3 regions of the Bradyrhizobium sp. RDI18 genome follow, and region 3 is predicted to be linked to each of the others. Evidence: riboswitches for the same ligand, from Rfam matches in the RefSeq annotation. Region 3 holds a riboswitch; each other region holds the start of a gene.
The links. A riboswitch is a leader RNA that binds a small molecule or an ion and turns the genes downstream of it on or off. The one in region 3 is predicted to bind cobalamin.
Positions count from the first base shown of each region.

Region 1: it holds a riboswitch for cobalamin, as region 3 does, so the genes downstream of both, ACFXS9_RS36215 (TonB-dependent receptor) here and metE (5-methyltetrahydropteroyltriglutamate--homocysteine S-methyltransferase) in region 3, are expected to answer to the same signal.
Region 2: it holds a riboswitch for cobalamin, as region 3 does, so the genes downstream of both, ACFXS9_RS04170 (energy-coupling factor ABC transporter permease) here and metE (5-methyltetrahydropteroyltriglutamate--homocysteine S-methyltransferase) in region 3, are expected to answer to the same signal.

Region 1 is NZ_JBICRN010000008.1:5,621,007-5,630,833, forward strand. Features, by position in the region: gene ACFXS9_RS36185 (MFS transporter) at 1-1,079, opposite strand, end outside; gene ACFXS9_RS36190 (hypothetical protein) at 1,253-2,536, shown strand; gene ACFXS9_RS36195 (hypothetical protein) at 2,551-2,724, opposite strand; gene ACFXS9_RS36200 (hypothetical protein) at 2,902-3,144, shown strand; gene ACFXS9_RS36205 (hypothetical protein) at 3,175-3,465, opposite strand; gene ACFXS9_RS36210 (transcriptional regulator) at 3,472-3,711, opposite strand; gene ACFXS9_RS36215 (TonB-dependent receptor) at 3,901-6,165, opposite strand; cobalamin riboswitch at 6,278-6,476, opposite strand; gene ACFXS9_RS36220 (FecCD family ABC transporter permease) at 6,611-7,654, shown strand; gene ACFXS9_RS36225 (ABC transporter ATP-binding protein) at 7,651-8,433, shown strand; gene ACFXS9_RS36230 (ABC transporter substrate-binding protein) at 8,433-9,266, shown strand; gene ACFXS9_RS36235 (MBL fold metallo-hydrolase) at 9,415-9,827, opposite strand, start outside.
Region 2 is NZ_JBICRN010000006.1:665,937-675,763, forward strand. Features, by position in the region: one part of gene ACFXS9_RS04145 (IS3 family transposase) at 1-672, shown strand, start outside; gene ACFXS9_RS04150 (radical SAM protein) at 669-1,322, opposite strand; gene ACFXS9_RS04155 (histidine phosphatase family protein) at 2,409-2,984, shown strand; gene cobT (nicotinate-nucleotide--dimethylbenzimidazole phosphoribosyltransferase) at 2,979-4,034, opposite strand; gene cobF (precorrin-6A synthase (deacetylating)) at 4,087-4,836, opposite strand; partial or broken gene ACFXS9_RS04170 (energy-coupling factor ABC transporter permease) at 4,887-5,563, opposite strand; cobalamin riboswitch at 5,598-5,823, opposite strand; gene cobA (uroporphyrinogen-III C-methyltransferase) at 5,875-6,597, opposite strand; gene ACFXS9_RS04180 (cobyrinate a,c-diamide synthase) at 6,594-7,907, opposite strand; gene cobM (precorrin-4 C(11)-methyltransferase) at 7,907-8,689, opposite strand; gene ACFXS9_RS04190 (cobalamin biosynthesis protein) at 8,686-9,054, opposite strand; partial or broken gene cbiE (precorrin-6y C5,15-methyltransferase (decarboxylating) subunit CbiE) at 9,051-9,827, opposite strand, start outside.
Region 3 is NZ_JBICRN010000008.1:6,088,617-6,098,443, reverse strand. Features, by position in the region: gene ACFXS9_RS38445 (TetR/AcrR family transcriptional regulator) at 1-434, opposite strand, end outside; gene ACFXS9_RS38440 (sialate O-acetylesterase) at 790-1,602, shown strand; gene ACFXS9_RS38435 (ribonucleotide-diphosphate reductase subunit beta) at 1,692-2,822, opposite strand; partial or broken gene ACFXS9_RS38430 (ribonucleoside-diphosphate reductase subunit alpha) at 2,848-5,750, opposite strand; cobalamin riboswitch at 5,863-6,083, opposite strand; cobalamin riboswitch at 6,217-6,431, shown strand; gene metE (5-methyltetrahydropteroyltriglutamate--homocysteine S-methyltransferase) at 6,544-8,919, shown strand; gene ACFXS9_RS38420 (hypothetical protein) at 8,964-9,164, shown strand; gene ftsH (ATP-dependent zinc metalloprotease FtsH) at 9,235-9,827, opposite strand, start outside.

The DNA.
Region 1 (9,827 bases), 470 kb from region 3:
GAGAGTATGCCGCTGAAATTGAAGCCGGTGGAGACGATACCGAAGGCGCGGCCCGCGGCGCCCGCAGGAGCCGCGTTGCGCACCAGCATGTCGCGCGAGGGGGCGATGACGCCGCCGAGGAATCCAGCCAGCCCCATCGCGGCGGTCAGCACCACCGACGGCAAATTGATCGTCGCAATGATTGTTATGATGACGGCGTTGATGGCAAAGCACGCAGCGGCAACATTGCCATGCCGCTTGGTGCGGTCGGCGAGATAGCCGCCGGCGAGCACGCCGGCCGCGCTGGCGCCGAGATAGGCGGTCAGCGCGATGTTGGCGGCCGAGAACGTCACGCCATAGCCGCTCATCAGCGCAACCACGCCGAAATTGCTGATGCCGGCGCTGGACAGGCCGAGCAGCATGAAGAAGATCGTCAGCACGATGATCGCAGGCGTCACGATGCTCTGCTGCGGCGCTGCAGGGCCATCGGCCTTGCGATCGGCCGAACTGGCATCGGGAATCCTGACCGCGATCAACAGCAGCGCTGCCGCAGGGCCGACCGCGCCGGCCACGATCAGCGCGCCGAGCCCGCCGACGGCTGTCACCAGCATGAGCATGATCGTGGGCGCCACCGCACCGCCGAGGAAACCCGCAAAGGTATGGACCGAAAACGCCCGGCCCATCCGCGCTTCATCCATATGCGCCGACAGGATCGCATAATCGCAGGGGTGATAAACGCTGTTGGCAAGGCCGAGTAGCGCGGCCGAGATGATCAGCGAGACGTAGCTCAGGTGCAGGCCGAGCATGATCAGCGCGAGGCCGCCGACGGTGAGGCCGATCAGCAGCACTTTTCGCGCGCCAATGTGGTCGGCGAGATAGCCGATCGGGGCCTGCGTCAGGCCAGAGACGACGCCGAACACGGTGAGCGCGAAGCCGAGCTCGATATAGCCGACGCCGAGTTGCTCCTTCAGGAACGGAAACAGCATCGGCAACACAAACAGATGGAAATGGCTGACCCAATGGGCGACCGAAATCGCCGCGAGCGTGCGCAGCGAAGTGTCCGCTTTGGCTTGTTGCGGTGCGGCCAGAATGTCGACCATGTCAGCTCAAAATCCTGTGTAACTTGCGGCCCGGCGGGGCGGGCTGAAAATATAGGCAGGCCGTTATTTGTCCATGAATGCCGCTGCATGGCTGCCCCGGCGCAGGGCAGGGCGCGCGAAATGCCGCCACTAAATGGGAAGACAAAGGCGGGTCCACGCGGCAATGATGCGGCATGCCTGATCCCGCAAAACCGCTCCGGGTACTGGTCTCCGAAGGTTCCTCGACCTCGGCCCGGGAGGCCATTACGATTCTCGGTCTTTCAGGCCATCACGTCGAGGTCTGCGATCCTTCACCCTGGTGCCTGTCGCGGTTCTCGCGCTTCGTCCGCAAATTTCACCGCTGCCCTGGACTGCGGGACGATCCCGCCGGCTACCTGGCCTTCGTCGAGCGGCGACTGGCCGGCGGAAAATTCGACGTGCTGCTGCCGACGCATGAGCAGGGATTTTTGTTTGCGCGGGTCGCGCAACGCATCGAAGGTCGCGCCGGGATTGCGCTGCCGGCTTTCGAGAGCTATCGCGAGGCGCATAGCAAGGCCGGCTTCAGCCGGCTGCTCGATCGGTTGGGATTGCCGCAGCCGCCGACGCGCATCGTGCAATCCGCGCAAGGGGTGCGCGAGGCGGTTCGCTTTCCGGCCGTCGTGAAGACTTCAGTTGGCACCGCCAGCCGCGGCATCTGGTTCGTGCGCAGCGCGGACGATCTGATGCGCGCGCTGCACGATCTCGGCGGCGGCGATGCATTCGCCGGTGAGGTGCTGGTGCAAGACCTCGTCGCAGGCACCACCGAGAAGGCGCAATCGGTATTCTGCCGTGGCCGGATGCTCGGCTTTCATGCCTATCGGCAGATCGCCGCCGGCATTGGCGGCGGCGAGGCGATCAAGCAGAGCGTAAGCCGGCCGGTCGTTCGCGCTTATCTCGAACAGATCGGCCGGGCGCTCGATTGGCAGGGTGCGCTGTCGGTCGATTACATCATGCCGGACGTCGATACCGCGCCATTGCTGATCGATTGCAATCCGCGGCTGGTCGAGCCGATGAATGCCTATCGCTCCGGCGTCGATCTCGTCGGACTTTTGCTTCTGATCTCGCTGGGCGAGACGCCGGCGCCATTGCTCGCAAGCCGCGAGGGCGTGCTCACGCACCTGGCGATGCAGGCGCTGCTCGGATGTGCGGCGCGCGGCGGAACGCGGCCCGACATTCTCAGGGAATGTTTGCATCTCGCTGCGGCGCGCGGGCCTTATGCCGGCAGCAGCGAAGAACTCACACCGGTGCAATCGGACTGGATCAGCGCCGTGCCGCTGGCGATGACGGCACCCGTGCTGCTGGCTTCGCCGAAGCTGGCGATCAAACTAGCGCTCGGTGGCTTTGGCGCGCATCTGCTCGATGCAGCGAGTATTCGGGTGATTGAAAGCGAAGGATTCTACCAACACAACTCGTCATCGCCCGGCTTGACCGGGCGATGACAGCTTTTATGAGGCTACAACGGCTCATCGTCGGGGCCATAACGGTCCCGCTTCGGCGTAGCGATGTCGCCGTCCTCGTGGTCCTCCTCCTCCTCAACCGGCGGGCGCGGTGGCTTCTTCGGTTTGGCATCGCCCTGTTTCGGAGGCTCGTTCGGAGGCTCGCTGTTCTTCCTGCCTGTTCCGCCCATGTGATTTCACCAAAGTGATGCTTCTCGCCGGATCAATCGGCGTTTGCGCTGCATGCCGACTCAGGGTAACGGCATGACCTCAATCTAATCGCGCCCGGAAGGTATCCTAGCGCCGGTCAAACGATTCTTCCCGCCCTTTTTGCGGCTTCAGCTCGAAGGGCATCACATGGAGCCAGTATGAAGAAGCCCCGCATTGCGCTCGATGAACCGCAACAGCGCAAGATCCTCCGCGCCGACAAGGCTCCGACCGCCGGTTATTCGCTGGTCGTGGATGGCCACTTCAAGTCGCATCACGATACGGTGGAGGCGGCTGAGGAAGCGGGCATGGCGTTGAAGAACCGCTTCCAGATGCTTCAGGTGCAGGTTTACGATGCCGAGAACAAGACGCGATCGATGATCGATTGGCCGGGGCCGGCGTAACGCCGGATCTTCGAGTTCGATCGGCCGATCTCAGGTTCGCCGTCCGCCGTTCTGCTGGCTCGCCAGCCACTCGGACAGGGCCACCGGCTTTTCGTCGGGCCGCTTTGTGCTGCTGCGCGCCTTCTTTGCGGCCTTTGCGGCGGGCGCACGTTGCGGCTCGGCTGCTTCGCGCGCGAGCCGCAACGCCTTCAGCTTCGCCATATTGTCGAGCACGGCTTTCGCCGCTGCATCGCGTTCGGCCTTGCCGGACTTTGCGTCCTGAACTGCCTTGGCGGCCTTGTCGAAGCGCGCCTGGGCGCGATCGCGATCCTCTTTCGTCATTTCAGGTCAGCCTCTTTTCGCAATCCTGGCTTTGGTCTTGCCCTTGACCTTCGATTCCGGCGGATTTGCACGGTCGGCCGCTTCCTTTGCCAGGCGCAGCGCGCGCAGCTTCTCGGTTCGCTGGCGGATCGCAACATCGGCAGCCGCGATCTCGGCCATCGCCTTGATGCCGTCGACTTCCTGGGCGCGCTTGCGGTTGAGCCTCATTTCTTTCAGCTCGGCGGCGCTCTTCGGCTCATCATCCATGTCATACCTCTGACATCACGACTGATATCGTCGAGCGGTCTGTGGCCCATTTACCACGGATCGGCGCGCAGAGGATGTTATTTTCGGTCGAAAATGGCGCAGTTTCTGACAGAATCTGCCTTGATATGAAGGTTGCGGGAACTCGGCAGGTCGAGCCGGTCCGGCAGCAAACCGAACCGGCTATATCGGTCAGAACGTCGCGCCGGCCTTTACCATGAAGGTGCGGCCGGGCAGCGGATAGGCCGAGAAACGGCCCGGCGTGAACGAGCTCGCGATCGCGTAGTCGTAGTACAGCGCATTGAACAGATTGTTCACGCCCACCGACCAGAAGAAGCGATCGTAGGCGCCGCTTAGCTTCAAATCGACGGTGGCGTCCGCCGGAATACGTCGCTGGGTGTTGGCCTGGTCGTTGTCCATGAAGCGCTCGCTCCAGGCCCGCACGGTGGCGTCGAACACCAAATAGTTCTGCCAGATGTTCCAGGTCACGCCGCCGCTCGCGGTGTAGCGTGACACCAGCGGGACGTCGTTACCGGCGAACGGCCCTTCGCGAAACACGGCGCGGGTGTACGCCACGCCGCCCCGCAGCAGCACGGTGTCGCTGACGCGCAACGAAGCGCTGGTCTCGGAGCCATAGCGGCGGGTCGGATCGAGGTTAACGTTGAAGAACAGCGCCGGGATGAAATGGATCTCGTTCTCGAGGTCCATGTTGTAGATGCTCGATTGCATCTGGAAGCCGCCGGACTTGATGCGGAATCCGCCCTCGATGTCGTGCGAGGTCTGGGTTTTCAACTGAAAGGTCCCCGGAACGAAGAAAGGTCCGCTGGAGACCCGTTCATCGACAGTCGGAGTACGGAACGCGCGCGCAGCACGGCCAAACAACGAGAATGTGTTGTTGAGCCGGTGCTCGAGCCCAACATGCAAGGCGTATTGCGTCTCGTCGCTGTCGAGCGGAAGCGCCTCGGTACCGAACGCAAATGGAGCCGTTCCATCGAAGCGGTCCCGCGCGCCCAGGCGGGTGTTCTGCACGCGGGCGCCATAGGAGAAATCCGTCGTCGGCAACAGGCCTAATGTTTGCTGCCAATAGCCAGCCAGTGTCTGCTGCGCCAGATCGTAGGTGTGGATTGGTGCAACGCCTTTGAACGCCCCGCGTTCCTGATTGAACGTCGCATCGTAATAGTCGATGCCTGTAAGGATCTGTGAGGGCATCCCGAAGATCGCGTTCTTGACGCTCAATCTCGGCGTGATCGACCAGGTCAGCAACGATGCGTCGTTGTAGGTGGAGGAGAAGCTCGGAAATGGCGACGCAAATGGTACCGCACCGAAGAACCCGCTTTGCGTATCCTTCTTCCGTACTCCACCGTCGACGATGAGCTCGGCGCCGTTCCAAAGGGTTTTGGTGAAACCGGCGGTGGCGCTGGCGCCCTGCTGGTTGCCGTAATCGAACGGCGTAGCGGCGCCCCGTCGGTTCGTGACCAGTTCGTTGACGCCGATCGAGGGATCGACCAAGCGACCGCCGGGGAATCCGAGCTTTTGGTCGTCGCCGGTCACCGTCAGGAACGCCTTGAGGTCGGGCGTGGTGTAGTTGAGATTGCCGACCCCGTTGCGCTGATCGAGCGCGTTGTTTTCGCGATAGCCGTCGGACTTGATGGCGTTGCCATAGAATGACGTCGACCACGGCCCGTAATTGGTCGTGGCCGAGAGATCCGCAAGTCGTTGATTGAACGAACCGACGCCGGCTTCGCTGCGAATCGCGACTGGTGGGCCGCCGACGCCGTTCTTCAGTACGATGTTGATGACACCGCCGACCGCGTTGTCGCCATACAGTACCGCGCCGCTATTGCCGCGGGTGATTTCAATGCGCTCGATCGAATCGCGCGGGATGGTCGAAAAATCGACGCCGGCCATGTCGATGTCGTTGAGCCTTCGGCCGTTGATGAGCACCAGGGTATTTGAAGTCGCGAACGCGCCGAAGCCGCGGAGGTCGACGGAGGTCTTGGCGCCGTTGACGCCACCAAACAAGCTGGTGAGCTGGACGCCGGGCGTTTGCGCGATGATTTCCTGCAGCGTTTGCGCCGGCGAATGCGCGATCTCTTCGGCAGTAATAACGGTCGACGCAGTGCCGACGATGCCGGAGAACTGCCGGCCGCCGCCTGCGCCCGCGCCTTGCGGGGCGCTTTGCGATGAGACATCCGAGCCTATCCCGGATGCGGGCCGCCTGCCGGTCGACGGTGCAGCCGCCGGTACGACGCGGCGCGACGTCGATCCTTCATCGTAGGTCGGTTTTGCGCGGGTCCGGTTCGGGTCGGTGGGTGAAGTAATCTCAATCGGCGGCAATGGCTCGGACGGCGCCTGCTGCGCTTCTGCGCCGGAAATACCGAACGATGCGATGGGTATCAGGAAGCTGCTGGCGAGCCAAAGGCGGCGCCGCCGCGTGGCTGTGTTGGTGAAAGACATGACTTGGACCTCGGTATGACGTCAGTGGCACGTCACAGCGAACCAAGTCTCACCATGTGCTTTCAGCAGCTCAGGTGAAGCTAATGTCTGTACTCCCCGACCGACATCTTCGCGTGTGACCACGGCTGACGGCAGGTCTCCTGGCTCGCGGGTCGCTACCCATCGTCGCCTTCCCAGGACCGAGATGCCCAGTGGCTCATGACGAAGGATTCGCCGCTTACAGTTGCGGGGGCAGCCGCGGAATTGGGGATTTCCCCGCACCGCATTCCCTTTTGATCCCCAAAACGGGAACCGTCGGGAACTATGGTAGAAGTTTGTCAAAGTCCGAGTCAATGCGCCCCGGGGCGTCCGGCGATCCTCACTGGACGAGTGCGCTATTTTTGCCGCATGAGCAGGCCTGCCCGCCGCCTGTACCGGGGCGGGTAAACCTGCTTTAGGACGATCGATGAGTGTTGAGGCCGTAACCCTGACCAACGAGGAAGCCGCGCGCCGGCGGATCGGCGCGACGGCAGCGCTTGCCGCCCTCGTTGTGCTCTTGATGCTGATCTCGCTCGGCATCGGTCCGGTGCGGTTGTCGCCGCTTGCGGTGGCGGAAGCGCTGTTCGGTGGCGGCAGCGAAGTGTCGCAGGTGATCGTGCGGGAAATCCGCCTGCCGCGCACGCTGCTGGCGCTGGCGATCGGCGCCATTCTCGGGCTATCGGGCGCGTCGCTGCAGGGTTTGCTCCGCAATCCGCTGGCCTCGCCCTCGCTGTTCGGCGCGCCGCAATCGGCCGCGTTCGGCGCGGTGCTGGTGATTGCGCTCGGGCTGGCCGACGTGCGCTCCTATGCGCTCCCGGTAGCGGCGATCGTCGCGGCGTTCGCTTCGGTGTTCGTGCTTCTTGCGATCGCCGGCCGCAACGCCGGGCTGTTGATCCTGATCCTGTCCGGTCTTGCTATATCGAGCTTTGCAGGCGCCGCCACCGCGCTGGTGATGAACCTCTCCAGAAATCCCTTCCTGGTGCTGGAGATCGCGTTCTGGCTGCTCGGCTCGCTGGAGGACCGCAGCTTTCAGCATGTCATGCTGGCGTTTCCGTTCATCATTGCCGGTGCGATCATGCTGTTCAGCCAGCGCCATGCCTTTCGCGCGCTGAGCCTGGGCGAGGAAACCGCGCAGAGCCTTGGCGTCGATGTGGGCCGCCTGCGGCTGTTCGTGATTTCAGGCGTCGCGCTCGGTGTCGGCGGCGCGGTCGCCGTCACCGGCACCATCGGTTTCATCGGCCTGGTCGCGCCGCATCTGATGCGGCCCCTGATCGGCCACGACCCCGGGCGGCTGCTGGTGCCGAGCGCACTCGCGGGCTCGGCGCTGCTGCTGGCGGCGGACATCGCGGTGCGCATCATTCCCTCGACGTCGGACATCAAGGTCGGTGTGCTGACCTCGATCATCGGCGTGCCGTTCTTCCTCTATCTCATCATGCGCGAACGCCGCGCGCTCGGCGGAGGGGTCGCATGAGCAAAACGGCGCTGCTGACCGCAAGGGGGATAGGCGTGCGGCTCGCCGGCCGCGTCGTGCTGAAGGACGTTTCGCTGGCGCTGTCGGCGGGACACCTGGTGGCGCTGGTCGGCCCGAACGGCGCCGGCAAGACGACGTTGTTGCGAGCGCTGGCCGGGCTAATCCCCTCCGAAGGCGAGATCACTGTCGGCGGCGATGCGCTGGCCTCGCTGCCGCTTCGCGAGCGCGCCAAACGCTTCGGTTATCTGCCGCAGGGGCATCTCGTGCATTGGCCGCTGCCGGCGCGCGATATCGTGGCGCTCGGCCGCTACCCGCATGGCGCAACCGATCCGGCGCGGCTGTCGCCGAAGGACGCCGAGGCCGTGCTGCGCGCGATGCAGGCGGTCGACGTGATGGAGTTCAGCGATCGCCGCGTCACCGAGTTGTCCGGCGGCGAGCGCAGCCGCGTGGCGTTGGCGCGCGCGCTGGCGGTGGAGGCACCGATCATTCTGGCCGACGAGCCGACCGCCTCGCTCGATCCGCGGCACCAGATCGACGTCATGAAGAATTTGCGCGCGACCGCGGACAAGGGCGTGCTGGTCATCGTGGTGACGCACGATCTCGGGCTTGCTGCGCGGTTTGCCGACCATGTGCTGGTGCTGAAGGAAGGCAATCTAGTGTCGTGGGGCACGCCGAGCGAGGGGCTATCGGAGCGGGTGATGGCGGACGTGTTTCGGATCAGCGCCTACCGCGCGGAATATCAGCGCGAGGCGGTCATCGTGCCCTGGGCGGATATCTGATGCGACGGTCCGGCTTTCTTGTCGCGATCGCCGCGTTGGCGATGTCAGGCGGCGCAGTATTCGCGGCCAGCCCACCGCGTATGGTGTCGATGAATGTCTGCAGCGATCAGTTGCTGCTGACGTTGGCCGACCCCGAGCAGATTTTGGGCCTCAGCCGCTTCGCGCGCGACGGCTGGCAATCACCGGCGGGCGACATCAGCCGCTATCCGGTATTGTCAGGCGCGGCCGAGGACGTGCTCTTGCTCAAGCCGGATCTGGTCATGGCCAGCGCGTTTGACAAGCGCTCGACGCGGGAGCTGTTGAAGGCGAAGGGTCTTCATCTTGCCGAGCTCGCCGTGCCGCGAAACCTCGACGAAGCCCGCGCGCAGATCCGCGAGGTCGGCGACATGACCGGGCACCCCGATCGCGCGGCCGCCCAAATCGCGCGGCTCGACGCCGCGCTGGCGCGCGCCCGCCGTGCCGCCGCCGAGCGGCATTATCGCGTGCTGCCGCTGTCGCGGCGCGGCTGGGTGGCGGGTAGCGACAGCTTTCTCGGTTCGCTGCTGGGCGAAGTCGGGCTGCGCAGCGCCGCCGGCGATCTCGGCTTTAGCTTCGGCGGATTCGCCTCGCTGGAGGCGATCGTGTCCTTGAGGCCCGACTTCATCGTGGTTTCGCAAGCCGGCGATTATGCGCGAGACGACGGCCAGGCGTTTCTGGTCCATCCGGCGCTGGAGCGCTTCTACCCGCCGGAGCGGCGCATCGTGATTCCGGAGCGGCTGACGGAATGCGGCGGCGTGATGCTGGCCGACGCGCTGGATGCGCTGACGGCGGAGTTGAAGCGGGTGGGAGAGTGAATCCGCAAATACTGCGTCGTCCCTACGAACGCAGGGACCCATAACCACAGGACGTTGCAATTCAAGCAAGGCGTCAGCCGCCGCCTTCATCATTGGCGCCGCGGCGTATGGGTCCCTGCGTTCGCAGGGACGACGGCACGCATAAAGGTTATCCCTGAACCACCGGCCCACCTACCTTCTTCCACGCGTCCAGCCCGCCTTCGATATGGGCGGTGTTGGCCAGCCCCGCATTCTTGGCCGCGGCCACCGCCATCGCCGAACGTTCGCCGAAGGCGCAGAAGAACACGACCCGGCGGCCGGTGGCGGCGGCGACTTCGCGCAGCATGCCGCCAGGCTTGAGGCTCTCGGCGATGCCGGGGTAGGGCGCATGCAGCGCGCCCGAGATCGTGCCATGCTTGGCGCGCTCGCTGGTCTCGCGCAAATCCACCAGCAGGATGTCGGGCCGGCCAAGGCTCGCAATCGCGTCGCGCGCGCAGAGCGCGAGTCCCTGCTTGGCAAGCTCCTCCTGATGCAGGCCGACATGCATGTTGGCGGGCACCGCGACGTCCATCATCTTGGGGT
Region 2 (9,827 bases), on a different contig from region 3:
GGTTCGCGAATGCTGAGAGGCCTGCTGGCTGCCGAGGGGTGCAAGATCGGCCGCCGGCATGTCAAGACGCTGATGCGGCGGATGGGGATAGAGGCGCTCTATCGCCGTCCGCGCACCACCAGACCCGAGCCCGGCCACAAGATCCATCCATACCTGCTGCGCGGCATGGAGATCACGCGACCGAACCAGGTCTGGGCGATGGACATCACCTACATCCCGATGGCGAGTGGCTTCGTCTATCTCGCCGTGGTGCTGGACTGGGCAACACGTCGTGTTCTGTCGTGGCGGCTGTCGATCACCATGGAAGCGACCTTCTGCGTCGAGACGCTGGAGGATGCCTTGGCTCGTCACGGCAAGCCGGACATCTTCAACACCGATCAGGGCTCGCAGTTCACCGGACAGGCTTTTACCGGCGTGCTCGCCGACAACGGCATCGCGATCAGCATGGACGGCAAGGGCGCATGGCGGGACAACGTGTTTGTCGAACGGCTCTGGCGCAGCATCAAATACGAGGAGGTGTACCTGCGGGCCTATGACAGCGTCAGCGAGGCGCGCAGCTCGATCGGCCGATATCTCGACTTCTATAACAGCAGGCGTCCCCATTCGAGTCTTGACGGCAGCACGCCGGATCACGCCTACTTCACCCCGCTGCCACTCCGCATGGCAGCCTAACCCCGGCAGAGGCTCCACCTATCGACGCGGAAACTCTGTTCAGACGACCGGGACCAGCTCTGTATGCGCAAAATATTCCAGTCTAGACTTTGAACGCCCAGTACGAAGCGGTTTACGCCACCTCTAAGTAGAGTGGATATGCGATCCGCAGCGTCCGCATGCTTCACAAGAGAGGGATGCAATTCGAAACTTACTTCGGCCCTCGATAAATCAAAGCGCTGATTAGTCATATCAAATAGCGTTTTGAGTTGATGGTTGGTCAAAAACGAGGGAGTACCACCTCCAAAAAAAGCAGTCTCAACATCTCTGCCAGCAAGCGCCGCATCTGACCAACTCATCTCCTTATTCAAAGCCACCAAATAACGTTCCACTCGCTCGGAAGATGGATTGATTTCCTTGGCGAAGTGGCAAAAGCTGCAATACTGATTACAGAAGGGGATGTGGAAATAGAGATCAATTGACGACGCGACCTGAGTCAACAACCTTTCGGCATTCAGGTCCCCCATTGCCTTGAGAGGCGGATAGGTGCCGACGAGATAATCGTTGTGCGTATCAAGGTGCAAGTTTCGCGATCTCAACATGTCTAGGTTGATCTCGTACGAACGGTCGATCGCGAATTCCAGGGCCTCGGAATAGCTTGGCGCGTTCATGCTTTGGAACTCCTTTAGTTTTCGTGTGCAGGAAAGCCGCGATGGCAGCTGCGGCCGCGTCCCATCAGTTTCTTCTTTGGCTCGTTACTGAAGCAGCACATTTCGATCAGCCACCTGCATTCGCCTCCCACTGGACCCCGATCAGATCGCACGTCGCGATGCGCTCAGCGAGACGCGCGGGATGACTAGAGATTGTCGAGGACAGGCAGGTGTCGCGGCCAACGCGAATATTCTTCGTGCGTTGCGAAACCTGACGGCACTCAGTGCGGCGTCTCTGGTGTTGATTTGGATCAAGCGAGTAAAGTTCATTTAGCTCCTGCGCCAACGACTGGGAGAGCGGCATGGTCGTGCGGATCCTTTACCTTGTCCAAGCAATCGACGTGCCACCAAGCACGTTGTGCGAGCCTTGCTTGAAGAGTGAAAATCATGTGCTTCGCGCCGCGGCGACGGAATACTTGCGCCTCGGCGTCGGTTTCCGGACATATGCGTCTTCAACCGGACACGCCGAACACGACACCACGGAGCATCGAATGACGATGGTCGTCTCTCGACGAGCTCAGTTGCCCCTTTCGGCGGCCGACCGGGAAGTCAGCCAGGGGGAGCGATGCTGCTGCACATCGCACCAGCTTATGGTTATTCTCGCTGTTGGCCTGATCATATCAGCCAGTGGTATAGGTTGTCGGCGATTTAGCCGTTAAGCTTGCAAAGCATGTCTCTGCGCGGGACAACTTGCCGCCCGCGACGACGCGCAGGAGATCCCCCGGCGACCGTTCGAGACGTTCGGGAGCTCAGTTAGCTCGATGCCCGACGCATCCGCAGGCCGGCCGATGTCGATTCCAGAACAGGGGCCGATGGCAATCAGCGCGAGCGCCCATCGCCGTCGCATTAACAAGGCACGAGCGCGGTCATGAAAACCCGGCCTGACGCGAGGCAACAACGCGCCTTCCTTGCACGGCGGCGGCGCCGGGAGGTGTTGAGATACGCATTTTGCTCCGGCTGTGATATCAGTCCTTGGTCGCGGTAAACCGTCCGCGGGCGAATGTTCAAGATGTTTCTCGCATTGATAAGCATCTCGGAGATATGGGAATGGAAGGGGAAGCCTTTCTTTGGTTGGTCCGGCATGCGGTCGTCGATTCTATCGAAGGAACGATCTCCCCTTCGGGCGCTCCGGCCGATCTCAGCGATCGGGCGCATTTGGAAGCCGTGCGAAGGCGCTTGCCACGGGTCGCCGCAAGCTATGCGAGTCCGTCTCAACGAACTCTCGATACCGCGCGCGCATTCGAGCTTGATCCAATCCTGGTGCCTGAGTTTCGGGAGCAGGACTTCGGGGATTGGACCGGCCGACGTCACGACGATCTCGCCGCTCTCGGAGAAGAAGGGTACGCCGAGTTCTGGAAGGATCCCGCTCGTTCAAGCCCACCCGGCGGCGAGAGCTTCGAAGATCAAATTGCGAGGGTTCGGGATGGACTACGTAAAATAGCTGCTGGTCCAGCAACGCTCGTCGTGCATTCCGGCACTATTCGCGCCGCGCTCTGCGTAGCCCTCGACATCGCACCGCAAGCAGCGTTGCGCTTTGTTATCGATCCGCTGTCGATCCCCCGAATTGATCGGCTACGGAACAATTGGCGGATTGTGTCGGTCAATCAGAATGTCGCGTTATGAGCGATTCGGAACGCTGGCTTGCGCGAAGGTCGCCATGCCATTGTGCAGAGCGCATGCAAGCCGCAGGATCGGCAATGCAAGCGCGGCGCCCGATCCCTCCCCTAACCTGAGGTCCAGATTGAACAACGGCTGCACATTCAGGGCCTCAAGAACCAGGCGGTGCCCCTGCTCGGCCGATTGATGCGAGGATAAGAGAAAGGGTCGACACGACGGATTAAGATGCACCGCCGTCAATGCCGCGACGGACACGATGAAACCGTCGATCATGATAGGGAGGCGACGCTGTGTGGCGGCGATGATCGCGCCCGTAATCGCAGCAGTTTCGAGACCGCCTACCGCGCACAGGATCCGCTCGGCAGAAGTTCCTGGTCTTGTAAGGTCATGACGAGCCAGCGATGCATCAATCAGGTGCGCCTTGCGCGCACGGGTGTCTGCATCGATCCCGGTGCCATTGCCGGCCACCTGCTCGGCGCCCATGCCAAGCAGGGCGGCGGCGACTGCCGCAGAAGTCGTGGTGTTGCCGATCCCCATGTCACCAAGGATCAGAAGATCTGGCTCTGCTGAGGCCGCCCGCGCGACGGCGCGCTTGCCGCAGTCGAAGGCGAAGGCGACCTCCCCCAACTCGAGCGCCGCTTCCTTGCTGAAATCCCGGCTGCCCCGGCGCGGCTTGTCTGTCGCGACTCCCGGGATTGGCTGTTCGGCGAGCGTGCCGGCATCGACGATCTCCAGAATTGAGCCCAGCTCGCGCGCGAGAACCGAAATTGCTGCACCGCCTGACGCGAAATTCGACATCATCGCGCTCGTAACTTCCTGAGGATAGGCCGATACTCCCTGCGCGACGATGCCGTGATCCCCTGCAAAGACGATGATCGGCACGCGCTCGGCTCGAGGCCGGTCGGTTTGTTGCAGACCGGCGAGCTCGATCGCGAGCTGCTCGAGGCGACCCAGCGCACCGGTCGGCTTGGTGAGCTCGGCCTGACGGGCCAGGGCGGCATCGCGATGGACGGTCGAAACGCCCGGGCACTCCTGGTAGACCCACTCGGGTAGCATGTGGTCCTGCCCTTGGTGATGGTTCAAGATGCCAGCGGCCTTCGCACGAGTGCTACGACACGCGCTTGAGGATGTAGCTATCCATGATCCAGCCGTGCCTGGCGCGTGCTTCCTGTCGTGCGGCGACGATGCCTGGCCCCACTTCTGCAAGCGCACCTGACATGGTGATCTGCTCGGGCATCCCGAGATAGGCGCCCCACCAGATATGTAGTCCGTTCGGGTCGAGCGACTGGAACGCGGCAACGCCATCGAGCATGATGACCACGGTGTCGGTGCCTGACGGCCAACCGACCTCGCGCAGCCGCCGTCCGGTGGTGACGAGAAAGAGCTCCCCGATGTCGTTCAGCGGCAGTGCATGCGCGGCGCAAAGCGTCTGGATCGACGTGACGCCTGGCACGACCTCGATCATTGGCAACGGATCAAGCCTTCGTGCGATCCGCAGGCTCGAGTCGTATAGCGAAGGATCGCCCCAGATCAGCAGGGCAACGCGCCCGTCATGACCGAGATACGCCGCAATTGCCCGGGACCAGGTCACGGCGACGGCGTCGTGCCATTCCTCCACTCCCTTGCGGTAGTGCTCCTGCGCGGTGCCGCGAACGGGCAGGTCGAACTCAGCAACGCGCGTGCGGCTGTTCGTCAAGGCTTGCGCACAAATCAGCCGGCGCAGGTCGGCGAGATCGGACTTCGCGGCACCTTTGCGCGGAATCAGCACCAGGTCAGCCGCATTGATCGCGCGGATCGCAGCAAGCGTGAGCTGCTCGGGATCGCCGCAGCCAATGCCTATCAGGGAGAGTGTCAGCATCACGTTATGAGTGGGGGCGGCCGCGACTTGCGACCGCCCTTACGCCATCTTCAGGCGGCGTTGTGAAGGCGATAGGTAACAAGACCGTCGGCCATCACATCTCGCAGTGATTTCGCCAGTGCCAGCACGGCCAGATCGGCCAGCGGCTCAAATACTACGACGAGCGCGTAGGAAGCGGCGAAAGACGCGATGGAGGCGAGGTTCTCGGCCGCAAAGCCCGCACCATACAGCGCCCAGAAGGCGACCCACGCCACGATGCCGGATTGATAGGCGGTCGAAAGCGCAAGCGCCTGGCGATACTGCAGGTCAACATAGGCGGTGCTGCGAGGAATGATCCACCCGGCCAGCGCCTGGATCGCAAACAAAGGCACCAGCAGCGTGGTCACGTTGATACCATATTGCGGCAAGTCGGTCGGTACGAAGAACAGCCCCTGCAGCAGAAGACCAAGCGCCAGCCCGAATGCGGCTGGCGCTGCGCCGAACAGGAGAAACAGCGTCGAGCCGAGAATGAAATGCACCTCCGAGACCCCGATCCGGAAATGCGGCAGCAGTTCGAAGAAAGAGAAGACCAGGACCGTTGTTGCGACGGTGCGCACCGCGAATGAAACAAACCCTGCTCGCGCACGGTTTCGACCGTGAGCTTGAGAGCGCAGCCGGCGGCAACGGCACCGGTCGCGTAACTCAGCACGAGCTTGGCGCCCGTAACGATACCTGGTTCGATATGCATGACTTACGTCCCTTCTGCCGTCACACGACGGCGCTGGTGTTAAAAACTGCAGGGCCGGTCTTCTGGCTCGCGGTTCAAAACGGGCCCCGGCATTCCCAAGCTGACGGCCCAGTGGCGGATTGGAGCCCCTCACCGCCTTACAGGCGCGGGGGGGGGGCGGCCGGGGCTTTGGGCGCCGCATTCAGGTCCGCCCTTGCCCGGTTCCCGATTATGCTCCGGCGCTTTGCGCCGCTTCGAGCACCATGCCTGATCTGTGTGCTCCTTCCGACGAGGAGACGTCAAGGGGCTCGCGAGATCGGGCGACGGCCTCATCATAGAGTCTCTCCCGCCAGCGCGCCGAAAAGAATGACCGCCGCCGTTGCGGCGCTGGCTTGCGCGAGCTGCTCTGCAAGCTTTGCAATCGTGGTGCGGACAATCCGCTCCTGGGCGCGGCCCAGAGACTCCGCAAATAGCGCCGGGGTGTCGGGAGCCATGCCGTGCTCGATCAGCTTTGCCGCGAGCGCCGGGAATGTGCGCTTGCCCATATAGACCACGGTCGTCGATTCCGGATCGGCCAGTGCCGCCCAATTGAGATTCGCGGGCAACCGCCCGGTGACATCTGGGCCGGTCACGAACTGGACGCGGCGCGAGGTGTGCCGGCGGGTGAGTGGAATGCCGCGCGCTGCCGCAACGCAGGCCGACGTGACGCCTGGAATGATCTCGTAGTCAATGCCCGCAGTTTGCAGCGCCTCAATTTCTTCTTCAAGCCGGCCGACGATGCCGGCGTCTCCCGATTTCAAACGAACAACGCGGGCGCCTGCGGCGGCGTAGTCGATGAGCAGCCGGTTGACGTGCTCCTGTTTGGCTGAGGGCCGGCCCACACGCTTGCCAACCGCTACCAGATTGGCCCCGGCTCGGGCGTAATCGAGGATCGCGCCCGAGGCAAAGTCGTCATACAGCACGACATCAGCGGCGCGCAGACGCGCTGCCGCCTTGAGCGTCAGGAGCTCGGGATCGCCTGGGCCGGCCGAGACAAAGGAAACAAAGCCGCTCACCTGTCCTCCGCAATGAGGTGGAAGAACGTGCCGGTGGCGTAGCCGCGCCGCGAGCCCGTCTCCGCAACGACCGCGCCAGTCGCGTCGCGTACGATAGCCAAAGCTGTATCGGGCTGCGAGACGATCGTGGAGTAATGGAATTCATGGCCGCGCAGTAGCGCGCCGGCCTGATATCCGGGCATCGGCAGAGCAAGTTCCGCAAGCCGATAGCCCAGATGCATGCGACGTTGGGCAAAACTCGTATGCAGGCCGAGCAGTCCCGTCATCTCATGGTGTGTGCCGTGGGCGTCAGTTAAAGCGGTGCCAAGCAGCATGTAGCCGCCACACTCGCCATGCACCGGCCGTGTCTCGGCAAAGGATTTTAGCGCACGGCGACATCGGCGATTTGCCGCGAGTTGGCCGGCGTGCAATTCCGGATAGCCGCCGGGCAGCCAGCAGACGTCGGCACTGTCATCAGGACCCTCGTCGGCGAGCGGCGAGAAGGTCGTGATCTCGGCTCCGGCGGCACGCCAGGCCTCCAGCATGTGCGGATAGACGAACGAGAATGCGCCGTCGCGCGCCAGAGCGATGCGTTGCCCGGGTGGCTTTACGCTTGGGCCGTACGCGGCGCATGGCGCCGTCCAGGCGCATGCCGCCGATTGCAGCACTGCATCGAGATCGACATGCTCAGCGACGAAGCGGGCGGCTTCCGCGATCAGGCCGTCGACCTCGCCCTGCTCCTCAGCCTGTACCAGGCCAAGATGCCGCTTCGGCAAAGTGATCGCGGCGTGGCGGGGCAACGTCCCGAACACCAGAATGCCGGCGCCTGCCATGGCACGGCGCACCAGGTCCTCGTGCCGCGTGCTGGCGACGCGGTTGAGAACGACGCCGGCAAGACGCACGCCCGCGCGGAAATCGCGCAGTCCCGCAGCCACCGCTGCAGCGGTTTGCGCCTGTCCGGAAGGATCGATCACAAGCAGGACCGGCCAGCCCATCATCTCGGCAATATCGGCGGTGGCGCCGGTGCCCGAGACGCCCCGCGCGGCAACGCCATCGAACAGGCCCATCGAACCTTCGGCCAGAACGAGATCCGCATCCGCACCGCGCGCGGCGAGCACTTCGATCGCCTCACGCCGCATGGCCCAGCTGTCGATATTGACGGAGGCGCGTCCCGTAGCGGCGGTATGAAAGGCCGGATCGATGTAGTCCGGCCCGCTCTTGAAGCACTGGACCTTCAGCCCGCGATCGCGATAGGCGCGGGCCAGCGCCAGCGTCAGCGTCGTCTTGCCGACACCGGATGCCGGCGCGGAGATGACGAGGCTCCGCGCCATCACGACGCCTCCGGAAAACGCGGCGTCGTGCCGACAGGCCGGTAGCGACGGTCATAATCGGTGGCGTACAGACGACTTTCGCCAAACTCCTCCGTTCCCAAGGTACAGCCGACCAGGATGAGGGCAGTGCGTTCGAGCTCGGTACCAACCGCAGCGTCCAAGGTACCGAGCGTGGCGCGGATGATGCGCTGGTCGGGCCAGCTCGCGCGCCAGACGATCGCCACCGGGCAGTCCAGACCATAATGAGGCGCGAGTTCGGCGACCACCTTGGCGAGCATATGCACCGAGAGATGGATGGCGAGCACCGCACCGGTGGCGGCGAAGGCGGCGAGTTTTTCGCCCTCAGGCATCGCGCTCGCCCTGCCCGGCGTTCGCGTCAGCACCACGGACTGCGCAAGACCCGGCAGCGTGAGCTCGACTTCGAGCGCCGCCGCCGCTGCGGAAAAGGCCGGCACGCCGGGGGTGATTGTATAGGGAATGTAAAGCGCACGCAGGCGGCGCAATTGCTCGCCCATCGCCGACCAGATCGAAAGGTCGCCGGAATGAAGCCGTGCGACATCCTTGCCTTCCGCGTGCGCGGCAACGATCTCGGCGATGATCTCATCGAGCGATAGCCGTGCGGTATTGACGATCCGCGCACCTTGCTGGCAATGCGCAAGAACGCCCTCGGGCACGAGCGAGCCAGCATATAGGCAGACCGGACAGGCGGCAATCAGATCACGGCCGCGCAAGGTCAGCAGATCGGCGGCCCCCGGCCCTGCGCCAATGAAGTGCACCGTCATTCGCCATCTCCTTCCGCGATCGCTGCGGTGGCCGTCCGATCGTGCGAAACCATCCGTGTCGAAATAAGGCGCGCATGTCGGCCGGCCGCTACAAGCGCGGCGGCTTCCGCGACGGATCCCGCGCCGAGCTTCGCCTTGATGAATTCAGACTGTGTCGGCGTAATGATGCCAGCCAGGGCCTTGGCCGGCACGGCCTTGATCGGCACGTTGAGCTCACGCGCCAGCAATTTGAGCGCCGCCGCTTCTGCCTTCTCGCTGACGGTTGCGACAGCCGCGATTCCGTCGGGACCACCTGCGGCGACAAGCGCTTCGCGCAGCGAAGCAACATTCACGTCACGCCTGAATCCCAGACCCGCGACCTTCACTTCACCGCACTCCATTGCACGACCGGCCGCGCCGCCTCCCAGGACCGGTAGCGGCCGAGGCTACCTGCCTGCGCGATTTCGACCCGCATCAGTTCGCCGCCGCAACGCTGCTGCAGGTCCGACAGCAACGCCTCCGTCTCCAACGTGACGGCGTGCGCAACGATCCGCGTTCCCGCCTGCATGCGGGACCACACGCCATCGAACATCGCGGCATCAAGCCCTCCGCCGACGAACACCGCCTGTGGTGTCTCGATGCCCGACAGAATGCCGGGGGCCGTTCCCTCGATGACGGTGATCCGATGCGCCAAGCCGAAGGCGGCGGCATTGCTGCGGATATTCGCCGCGCGATCGCCTCGTGCTTCGATGGCCGTCGCCACGCCTCCGCACAAGGCCCACTCCACGGAGATCGAGCCGGAGCCCGCACCGATGTCCCACAATCGCTCGCCGGGCTTGGGTGCCAGCACCGAAAGCGCAAGAGCGCGCATCGGACGCTTGGTAATCTGGCCGTCATGCACGAACAGCGAATCCGGGAGGCCAGAACTGCGTGACAGCCCGTCCGATCCGCCGGCCTCCAACGCAATGGCTGCCAGACCGGCGCTATGGTCGGTGACGTAGCTGTCAGCGCGATGTTGCGTGATGGTCTCGCGTGGGCCGCCAACCGCGGTGAGAGTCCATAACCGCGACTCCCCCAGCCGCGCGCTGTCAGCCATTCGGCCAGATCGCCGGCCGCCTTGCCGTCGCGCACCAGACAAATGATGCGCGCGCGGCGCGCC
Region 3 (9,827 bases):
ACCGCGGCGTCAATTCTGGCAGCGATCTCGCCGGAGATTTCGCGGCGGCTGGCAAGCCGCGACACCGAGACGTCGACATCGACAGGTTCGGCCAGAATGCCCCAGGCGAGCTTGCGCTGCGACAGCACATGCACGGCAACCGTGGTGACGGCGGCGGCGAGCGCCGAGGACGGTCCCGGCGCCGCATCCGCGGCGCGGCGGATCGCGGCCAGCTCGTCCCGCGAGACCTCGGCGATCAGTTCGGAAATCAGTTCGGCCTTGGAAGGGAAGTAACGATAGACGGTGCCGGCCGCGACATTGGCGCGGACCGCAACCGGGGCGATCTGCACTGCCGCCATGCCGCCTTCGGCCGCAGTATCCCGCGCCGCCGCCAGGATGGCGCTACGCCGCGCCGCCAGTCGCTTTACGACCTGATGGGTTCGCCGATAGACCATGGCGCGTTTTCCGTCCCCGGCGCGCCCTTAAGCCCCGCGGAGCCTGCCAGAACGCGCACACCTTCAATGCTTGAGCGATAAAAAGCGCTATCGCTTGAAGAAGTGAACAACTATTCACGGCTGATGACAAGACGGTTTTGCGATGCGGATCGGGAGAGGTTTTGCCGGCGGGGCCTGCGAACCGTTAACAGGCTCTCAACGCTACCCGGCTAGCATGGCGCCGAGTTTGGGCAGCCTCAGATCGGTCGCGCTCGGCCCGGATCGGTAAGCGCCGTCTGATGCACGCCATCTTGCGATGAGCGGGCGGTGTGCGTGCTCCCGCGATGAAGCTGAACTGCCTTGGAGAGCATTTCCATTGTTGCGCCCTGTTGCGTTCCTGATTGGTGGTCTTCTGATCGGTGCGGTTGCTGGCAAGGTACTGACGTCGAGCGCCCACCAGACCGGTTTGGCTGCGCTTGCCCCGCCGGCGCGTGTCGAACGGTCTTGCGCCCACACCTCCGGCAACACGGCAATCATCGTCGTGCACGGCCAGAGCAATGCGGGCAATTGGGGAAGCGCCCGACATACCGCGCGCGAAGCCGTCGACAATTTCGACCCGCTCACAGGCAAATGCTTTGCTGCCGCCGATCCCCTGCTGGGCGCCGATGGCATAGGCGGGAGCTTCGCAACGCGACTCGGCGACATCCTGATTCAGGCCGGGCGCTACGATCGCGTGATCGTCGTACCCCTTGCCATTGGCAGCTCCTCGCTTTCGTTTTTGAACAATGAGCGGGCGGATTGGATCACAAACGCGATCTCGAAGCTGAAGGCAGCGGGCCTGACGCCGACGCATTTTCTGTTTCAGCAAGGTGAAACGGACGCGAGGTCAACGATATCAGCAGAACAATATGCCTCGCTGTTGCATCAGCTCGTGAAGCGATTTCGAGCGGCTGGGTTCGATGCGCCCTTCTATCTGTCACGCAGCACAAAATGCGGCGTAGCCGAGCCGAAGAACACGGCTGCGGTACGTGCCGGTCAACTCTCTGCTGTCGATAACGCGCTCAACATCCGCCAAGGGCCCGATACCGATACGATCGGAAATGACGGACGCAACCCCTCCGACGCTTGTCACATGAACGAGATCGGCACGCTTGCCAACGCCGCTCTCTGGGCGGCATTCATCAAGTAGCGGTTGATGACCTGACGTCTTGTCGCGCGATGTGGCCGGCCTGATCCCCGGGTTCGCAGGGACGACGTGTTGAGACAGTATGGCTTCCCCTACTCCCAACTCAGCGCACCGCCGTTCTGGTACTCGATCACCCGCGTCTCGAAGAAATTCTTCTCCTTCTTCAGGTCCATCGCTTCCGACATCCACGGAAACGGATTCTCGGTCTCGTCGAACACCCGCTGCAGCCCGAGCTGCGCGCAGCGGCGGTTGGCAATGAAGTGCATGTAGCTCTCGCACAGCGCCGCATTCAACCCGAGAAAACCGCGCGGCATGGTGTCGCGCCCGTAGGCCGCTTCCAGCTCGGCCGCCTCGCGCACCATGGCGCGGACTTCGTCCTGGAACGCCTTGGTCCATAGATGCGGGTTTTCGATCTTGATCTGGTTGATGACATCGATGCCGAAATTCAGGTGAATGGACTCATCGCGCAGGATGTACTGGTACTGCTCGGCGATGCCGACCATCTTGTTGCGGCGGCCGAGCGAGAGGATCTGCGCGAAGCCCGTATAGAACCACATACCTTCGAATATGACGTAGAAGGCGACGAGATCGCGCAGGAACGCCTGGTCGGCTTGCGGCGTCCCGGTCTTGAAATCGGGATCGTCGAGATGCTGCGTGTGCTTCAGCGCCCAGGCTGCCTTGTCGGTAATCGACGGCACCTCGCGATACATGTTGAACAGCTCGCCCTCGTCCAATCCTAAGCTTTCGACGATGTATTGGAAGGTGTGGGTGTGCACCGCCTCCTCGAACGATTGCCGCAGCAGATATTGCCGGCACTCCGGATTGGTCAGATGGCGGTAGATCGCCAGCACGATGTTATTGGCGACCAGGCTTTCGGAGGCCGCGAAGAAACCGAGGTTGCGCTTGATGGCGCGGCGCTCGTCTTCCGTCAGCCCATCGCGCGATTTCCACAGCGCGATGTCGGCCTGCATGGAAACTTCGGTAGGCATCCAGTGATTGTTGCAACCGGCGAGATATTTCTCCCAGGCCCATTTGTACTTCAGCGGCAGCAATTGATTGACGTCGGCGCGGCAGTTGATCATCCGCTTGTCGTCGACGGATACGCGTCCGCCGCGACGATCTATCATGCCGAGGCCGGTTTGTTCGGCCTGAATAACGGATTGCACCACGACGGACGGCGGCGTCTGACGCGGGGATGCGGATGGTTCGGACCAGTCGAGCATTGTGATTTCCTTTTGTTCTTGCTGCTTACTGGCAGGCTTCGCATTCGGGATTATCGATCGAGCACGCCACCGCACCGGTTAAATCCGGCGCGGTGGCGGCCGGCGCGACGATGATCGGGGCTGGCGCCATCATCGCCGCGGACGCGACGCTATTGAGCTTGCCGTCGGTCCCCCGGAGCGTGGACTTTTCGACATGCGTCGCGCTGCGCGAGCGCAGGTAATAGGTTGTCTTCAACCCGCGCGCCCACGCCAGCCGATAGAGCGCATCGAGCTTCTTGCCGCTAGGGTTGGCGATATAGAGGTTGAGCGACTGCGACTGGTCGATCCATTTCTGCCGCCGCGACGCTGCCTCGATCAGCCAGGCGCTGTCGATCTCGAATGCGGTGGCATAGAGCGCCTTGAGGTCGCCGGGAATGCGATCGATGCCCCCAAGCTGCCATCGAAATATTTGAGGTCGTTGACCATCACCTCGTCCCACAGCCCGCGCGCCTTGAGGTCGCGCACCAGGAATTCGTTCACCACGGTGAAGTCGCCGGACATGTTGGACTTGACGTAGAGGTTCTGGTAGGCGGGCTCGATCGACTGCGCGACGCCGCAGATGTTGGAAATCGTGGCGGTCGGCGCGATCGCCATCACGTTGGAATTGCGCATGCCGGTCGCCTTGACGCGCTCGCGCAAGCTATCCCAGTCGAGCGTCATGCCGCGGTCCATCGCGAGACTGCCGCGGGCTTCCGCCAGCAGTTCGATCGAATCGATCGGCAAGATGCCGCGGCTCCACAGCGAGCCGTCAAACGATGGGTATCGCCCGCGCTCGGCCGCCAGATCGACGGAGGCCGAAATAGCGTAATAGGAAATCATCTCCATGCTGGTATCGGCGAACGTCACCGCCGCATCGGAAGCCATCGCGATCCGCATCGCCTGCAGCGCGTCCTGGAATCCCATCAGCCCGAGACCGACCGGGCGGTGCCGCAGGTTCGAACGGCGCGCTTCGGGGATGGTGTAGAAATTGATGTCGATGACGTTGTCGAGCATCCGCATTGCCGTCGTCACACTGCGTTGCAGCCGCGCCTCGTCCAGCCGGCCTTCCCGCACGTGATTGAGCAGATTGATCGAGCCGAGATTGCAGACGGCGGTCTCGTCGTCGGAGGTGTTAAGCGTGATCTCGGTGCAGAGGTTCGAGGAATGAATCACGCCGGCATGGCGCTGCGGCGAGCGCAGATTGCAGGGATCCTTGAACGTGATCCAGGGATGTCCGGTCTCGAACAGCATGGTCAGCATCCTGCGCCAGAGATCCGTGGCGCGGATCTGCTTGAACACGCGGATCTCGCCCCGCGCCGCCTTTGCTTCGTAAGCTGCGTAACGTTCGGCGAATGCGTTGCCGTAGAGGTCATGCAGGTCCGGCGTCTCGTCCGGCGAGAACAGAGTCCATTCGCCGTCGGCCTCGACGCGCTGCATGAAGAGGTCGGGCACCCAGTTCGCGGTGTTCATGTCATGGGTGCGGCGGCGATCGTCGCCGGTGTTCTTGCGCAGGTCCAGAAATTCCTCGATGTCGATGTGCCAGGTTTCGAGATAGGCGCAGACCGCGCCTTTCCGCTTGCCGCCCTGGTTGACGGCGATCGCGGTGTCATTGGCCACCTTTAGAAACGGCACCACGCCCTGGCTTTCACCATTGGTGCCCTTGATGTGCGCGCCGAGCCCACGCACGCGGGTCCAGTCGTTGCCGAGCCCGCCGGAGTATTTTGCGAGCAGTGCATTGTCCTTGACCGACTTGAAGATGCCGTCGAGATCGTCCGCGATGGTGGTGAGGAAGCAGGACGACAATTGCGGCCGCAGCGTGCCGGAATTGAACAGCGTCGGGGTCGAGGCCATGAAGTCGAACGACGATAGGAGATCGTAGAACTCGATCGCGCGCGCCTCGCGGTCGATCTCGCGGATCGCCAGCCCCATCGCGACGCGCATGAAGAACGCCTGCGGCAGCTCGATACGGTTGCCGCGCACATGCAGGAAATAGCGGTCGTACAGCGTCTGCAGACCCAGAAACTGGAATGCCAGGTCGCGCTCCGGCTTCAGCGCCGCGGCAAGCTTTTTTAGATCGAAGCGCGCCAGATCGGGATCGAGCAGCTCGGCCTTGATGCCGGCCTTGATGTAGGCTGGAAAGCACTCGCCGTAGCGCTCGGCCATCTCGGCCTGCGACGCGCTGGTCGGCGTATCATGCACGAACGACAGCACTTCGGTGCGCAGCTTGTCGAGCAAGAGCCGCGCGCTGACATAGGCGTAGTTCGGCTCCTGCTCCACCAGCGTGCGCGCGGCCATCACCGACGCCAGCGCCAGTTCGTCCTCGCTGATGCCGTCATAGAGATTGCGCTGCGTCTCCGCGAGCACCGCCGTGGCGCCGACGCCCTCGAGACCGGCGCAGGCTTCTTCGATGATCAGCGTCAGCCGCGCGATATCGAGCGGGACCTGCGCGCCACTGGCCAGCGTGACGCGTAACGAGGGCTTCCCCGATGGCCGGGTGGCCTTCACGTCCTGTCCGGCACGCTGGCGCGTGCGTTCCTCGCGATAGAGCACATAAGCGCGCGCGACCTTGTGGTGCTCGCTGCGCATCAAGGCAAGTTCAACCTGGTCCTGCACGTCCTCGATATGAAAGGTGCGGCCCTCGCTCATCCGGCGCGACAGCGCGCCGACGACTTCGGCGGTCAGTTGCTCGACGATTTCATGCACCCGGCGGGAGGCCGCCGCGCCATGCCCCTCGACCGCGAGAAACGCCTTGGTCATCGCGACCGAAATCTTGCTCGCGTCGAATTTCGAAACCGTGCCGTTGCGGCGAATCACCTGCATCGGCGGCTGCGCTTCCGAGGCGACAAGCGATTCGGGGCGCAGACGAATGAATGGAGCGGCGTTGGCTTCGCGATCGAGAGAGAGTGACATCAAGAGACCCCGTAGTTGTGTTGGGGCCGGATGTCAGAGGACGCTACAGCTTTAGCCCACGCGAAAACGCGGGCATGAATCTGCAAGCGCCGCCGGGACACCCCGCCCGTGGACGTTTTTTCGGCGTCGCGGCAGGTCTCCTGGCTCGCAGGTCGCTGTTGTCCCCGTGTCTTCCCGATGCGATGCCGCATCAGTGACGTCAGATTCGGAAACAACTCACTGCTTACAGTTGCGGGGGCAGCGCCGGATTTTCGCGGCTTTCGCGCGATACACCGGCTTCCCTCTTAGCCACCATGTGTTGGGCCATGGCGGACCGTGACGGCTATATCTGGTGTTATTCGGATGCGGCTGTCAATGGGGCGCGCGGGCGATGTGCAAGAATTTCGGCGACGGAACCCCGCGGCTGTGAACAACAATGACAAGGCGCCGGTGAATGTCGCCGAGTTGACGCGCCTGCCGCGTTGCCGATAAGTGGACCAGTCGTGGTTCTTCGGGAGACGTTCTTCCGAAGCTAAGAGGGAAGCCGGTGCGGCCGAAAAGCCAAAGCCGGAGCTGCCCCCGCAACTGTAAGCGGCGAGCCGCTGTCCAACAAAGTCACTGAGACCTCGCAAGGTTTCGGGAAGGCCGGACAGCAGCATTGACCCGCGAGCCAGGAGACCTGCCTCGACAACATACACGTCCTCGGGCGGGGTGTCCCGGTGGTGCGGTTGCGATTTTCCGCGCGCGCTCTGCCGTTCGCGAAAATCCAGACGTGTCACTTCGGCCTTTGCCCCCAACTTTTGGGGTTAAGCCAATGTCTTCTTCCAAAGCTACGTCTACTTCCACCATCTCCACTTCTTCACTTCGCGTTGCCTCCCTCGGCACGCCGCGCATCGGTCCGCGCCGTGAGTTGAAATTCGCGCTGGAGAGTTTCTGGTCGGGCGCAACCGACGAGAAGGCGCTGATCGAAACCGGCATCGGGCTTCGCGCCGCAAACTGGGCGCGCCAGAAAAAGCTCGGCGTCACGGTGATTCCGTCGAACGATTTCTCGTTCTACGACCAGGTTCTCGACACATCAGTGATGGTCGGCGCGATCCCGGAAATCTATCGCTGGAGCGGCGGGCCGGTCTCGCTTGCGACTTACTTCGCGATGGCCCGCGGCACGCAAGGCAAGCCGCATGAGGCGAATTGCGGCCATGCCAGTCACGGGCATGACGATGCGCACGGCGTGCCGGCGCTGGAAATGACAAAATGGTTCGACACCAACTACCACTACATGGTGCCCGAACTGACGAAGGATCAGAAATTCATCCTCGCCTCGCGCAAGCCGATCGAGGAATACGAGGAAGCCAAGGCGCTGGGCTATCAAACCCGCCCCGTGCTGGTCGGCCCGGTCACGTTTCTCAAACTCGCCAAGAGCAAGGATGCCGGCTTCAATCCGCTGTCCCTGCTTGATCGCTTGCTGCCGGTTTACATCGAGGTGCTGCGCGAACTTGCCTACCGGGGCGCGGAATGGGTACAGATCGACGAGCCGTGTCTCGTGCTCGATCTTGATATTGTCGCCCAGCAGGCGTTGCATTATGCCTATGCGGAGATCGCGAGCGCAGTGCCGCAGCTCAAGATCATGCTGACGACCTATTTCGGCGGTCTCGGCGCCAACCGCGACACCGCGCTATCCCTGCCCGTCGCCGGCCTGCATCTCGACCTCGTGCGCGCGCCGGAGCAGATCGACGACCTCGCCGGATTTCCTGATGACCTCGTGCTATCGCTCGGAATCATCGATGGCCGTAACATCTGGCGCGCGGATTTGAGCCGGCTTCTCGACCAGCTCGAGCCCGCAATCGCCAAACTCGGCAAGCACCGTGTGCAGATCGCCCCCTCCTGCTCGCTACTGCACGTCCCGATCGATCTGGCGCTGGAGACCGGGCTCGATCCCGAAATCAAGGGCTGGCTCGCGTTTTCGGTGCAGAAGCTCGAGGAACTGGCCACGCTCGGAACGGCACTCGCCGATGGCCGCAGAGCAGTCGAAGCCACGCTGAAAGCCTCGAACCAGGCGGCGACCTCCCGCAAGACCTCGCCGCGCATTCACGACGCGAAGGTAGCGGCACGCGTTGCCGGCATCAATGAACCGATGCGCTTCCGCTCCAGCATCTTCGCTGAACGCGCCACCGTTCAGCGCGAGCGCTTCAACCTGCCGGCGTTCCCGACCACCACCATCGGCTCGTTCCCGCAAACCGCCGACGTCAGGAACGCCCGCTCCGCGCACGCCAGGGGCGCCCTGACGGACGAAGCCTATAAGCTCTATCTGCAGAACCAGACCGCCCGCACCGTGCGCTGGCAGGAAAATATCGGGCTCGACGTGCTCGTGCATGGCGAGTTCGAGCGCAACGACATGGTGCAGTATTTCGGCGAACAGCTCGCAGGCTTCGCTTTCACCGCGCACGGCTGGGTGCAATCCTATGGATCGCGCTACGTTCGCCCGCCTGTGCTGTTCGGCGACGTCTCGCGCCCAAAGCCGATGACGGTCGAGTGGTGGCAATATGCCCAGTCGCTGACGAAAAAGCCGATGAAGGCGATGCTCACCGGCCCTGTCACCATTCTGAATTGGTCGTTCGTCCGCGACGACATTGCGCGCAGCGAAGCCTGCCGGCAGATCGCGCTCGCGATCCGCGACGAGGTTACCGATCTCGAAGCGGCCGGCGCCGGCATGATCCAGATCGACGAGGCCGCGCTGCGGGAGGGCTTGCCGCTGCGCAAATCCGAATGGAAGGTTTATCTCGACTGGGCCGTCGACGCCTTCCGCCTCTGTTCGTCCGGCGTGCGCGACGAGACGCAGATCCACACCCACATGTGCTACTCGGAGTTCAACGACATTATCGGCGCGATCGGCGCGATGGACGCCGACGTGATCTCGATCGAGACCTCGCGCTCGAAGATGGAGCTGCTCGATGCGTTCAGGGATTACCGCTATCCGAACGAAATCGGCCCCGGCGTCTACGACATCCATTCGCCGCGCGTTCCCGAGATCGGCGAGATGACCGGCCTGCTCAAGCTGGCGCGACAGCGGCTCTCCGACACGCAGATCTGGATCAACCCGGATTGCGGACTGAAGACCCGCAAATGGGAGGAGGTCCGACCCGCGCTCGCCAACATGGTGGCCGCGGCCCGCGAATTGCGGGCGCTGGCGTAACCTGCCCGCCCCGTCTCTCATCAAGGCAACTCAAGGAGGACGTCATGCGCTTCTGGATCGAATGCACGCGATTTGAGACGGGGCAATCTACCCACATCAACATTGCCCTCGTCGGCAGCATGTGGCGCGACGGCGAGCGCACGGTGCTCGCCTTTGTCGGCGGCGATGGGCAAAAGGTCGAAGTGGTCGAGACGCCGGAACACATTCTGGCCGTACACCTCGGGGCGCCGGCCGCGGCGCCATGAAGGTTCGAAACAAGCACAAAAAAAACGCGGCGTCACCGCCGCGTTTTCGTCGTTCAGAATTAAGCGCCGCTTACGCCTGGGGCTGCGGCTCCAGACCCGGGTCCGGATCGGGACGCGGGCGCGGCTTGCCGGCGGGCGGCACGGCGGAAGTGCGCGGCGTGCTCGGCTCGAGCACCGACTCGCGGTTGGGCTTCTTGCCCTTCAACAAATCGATGATCTCGTCGCCCGTGAGCGTTTCGAACTCGAGCAGGCCCTTGGCCAGCATCTCGAGATCGTCGCGCTTCTCGGTGAGGATTCGGGTGGCCTCGTTGTAGCCTTCCTCAACCAGCCGCTTGATCTCCTTGTCGATCTTCTGGACGGTCGCTTCCGAGGCATTTTGCGTGCGCGACACCGACATGCCCAAAAACACCTCGTCCTGGTTTTCGCCGTAGGACACGGTGCCGAGCTCTTCCGACAGGCCCCAGCGCGTCACCATCATGCGCGCCAGTCGTGTCGCCTGCTCGATGTCGGAGGCCGCGCCCGAGGTGACCTTCTCACGGCCGAAGATCAGTTCTTCCGCGACGCGGCCGCCCATCATGATAGCGAGGCGCGAGGTCATCTGCTCGAGCGACATCGACAACTTGTCGCGCTCGGGAAGCTGCATCACCATGCCCAGCGCGCGGC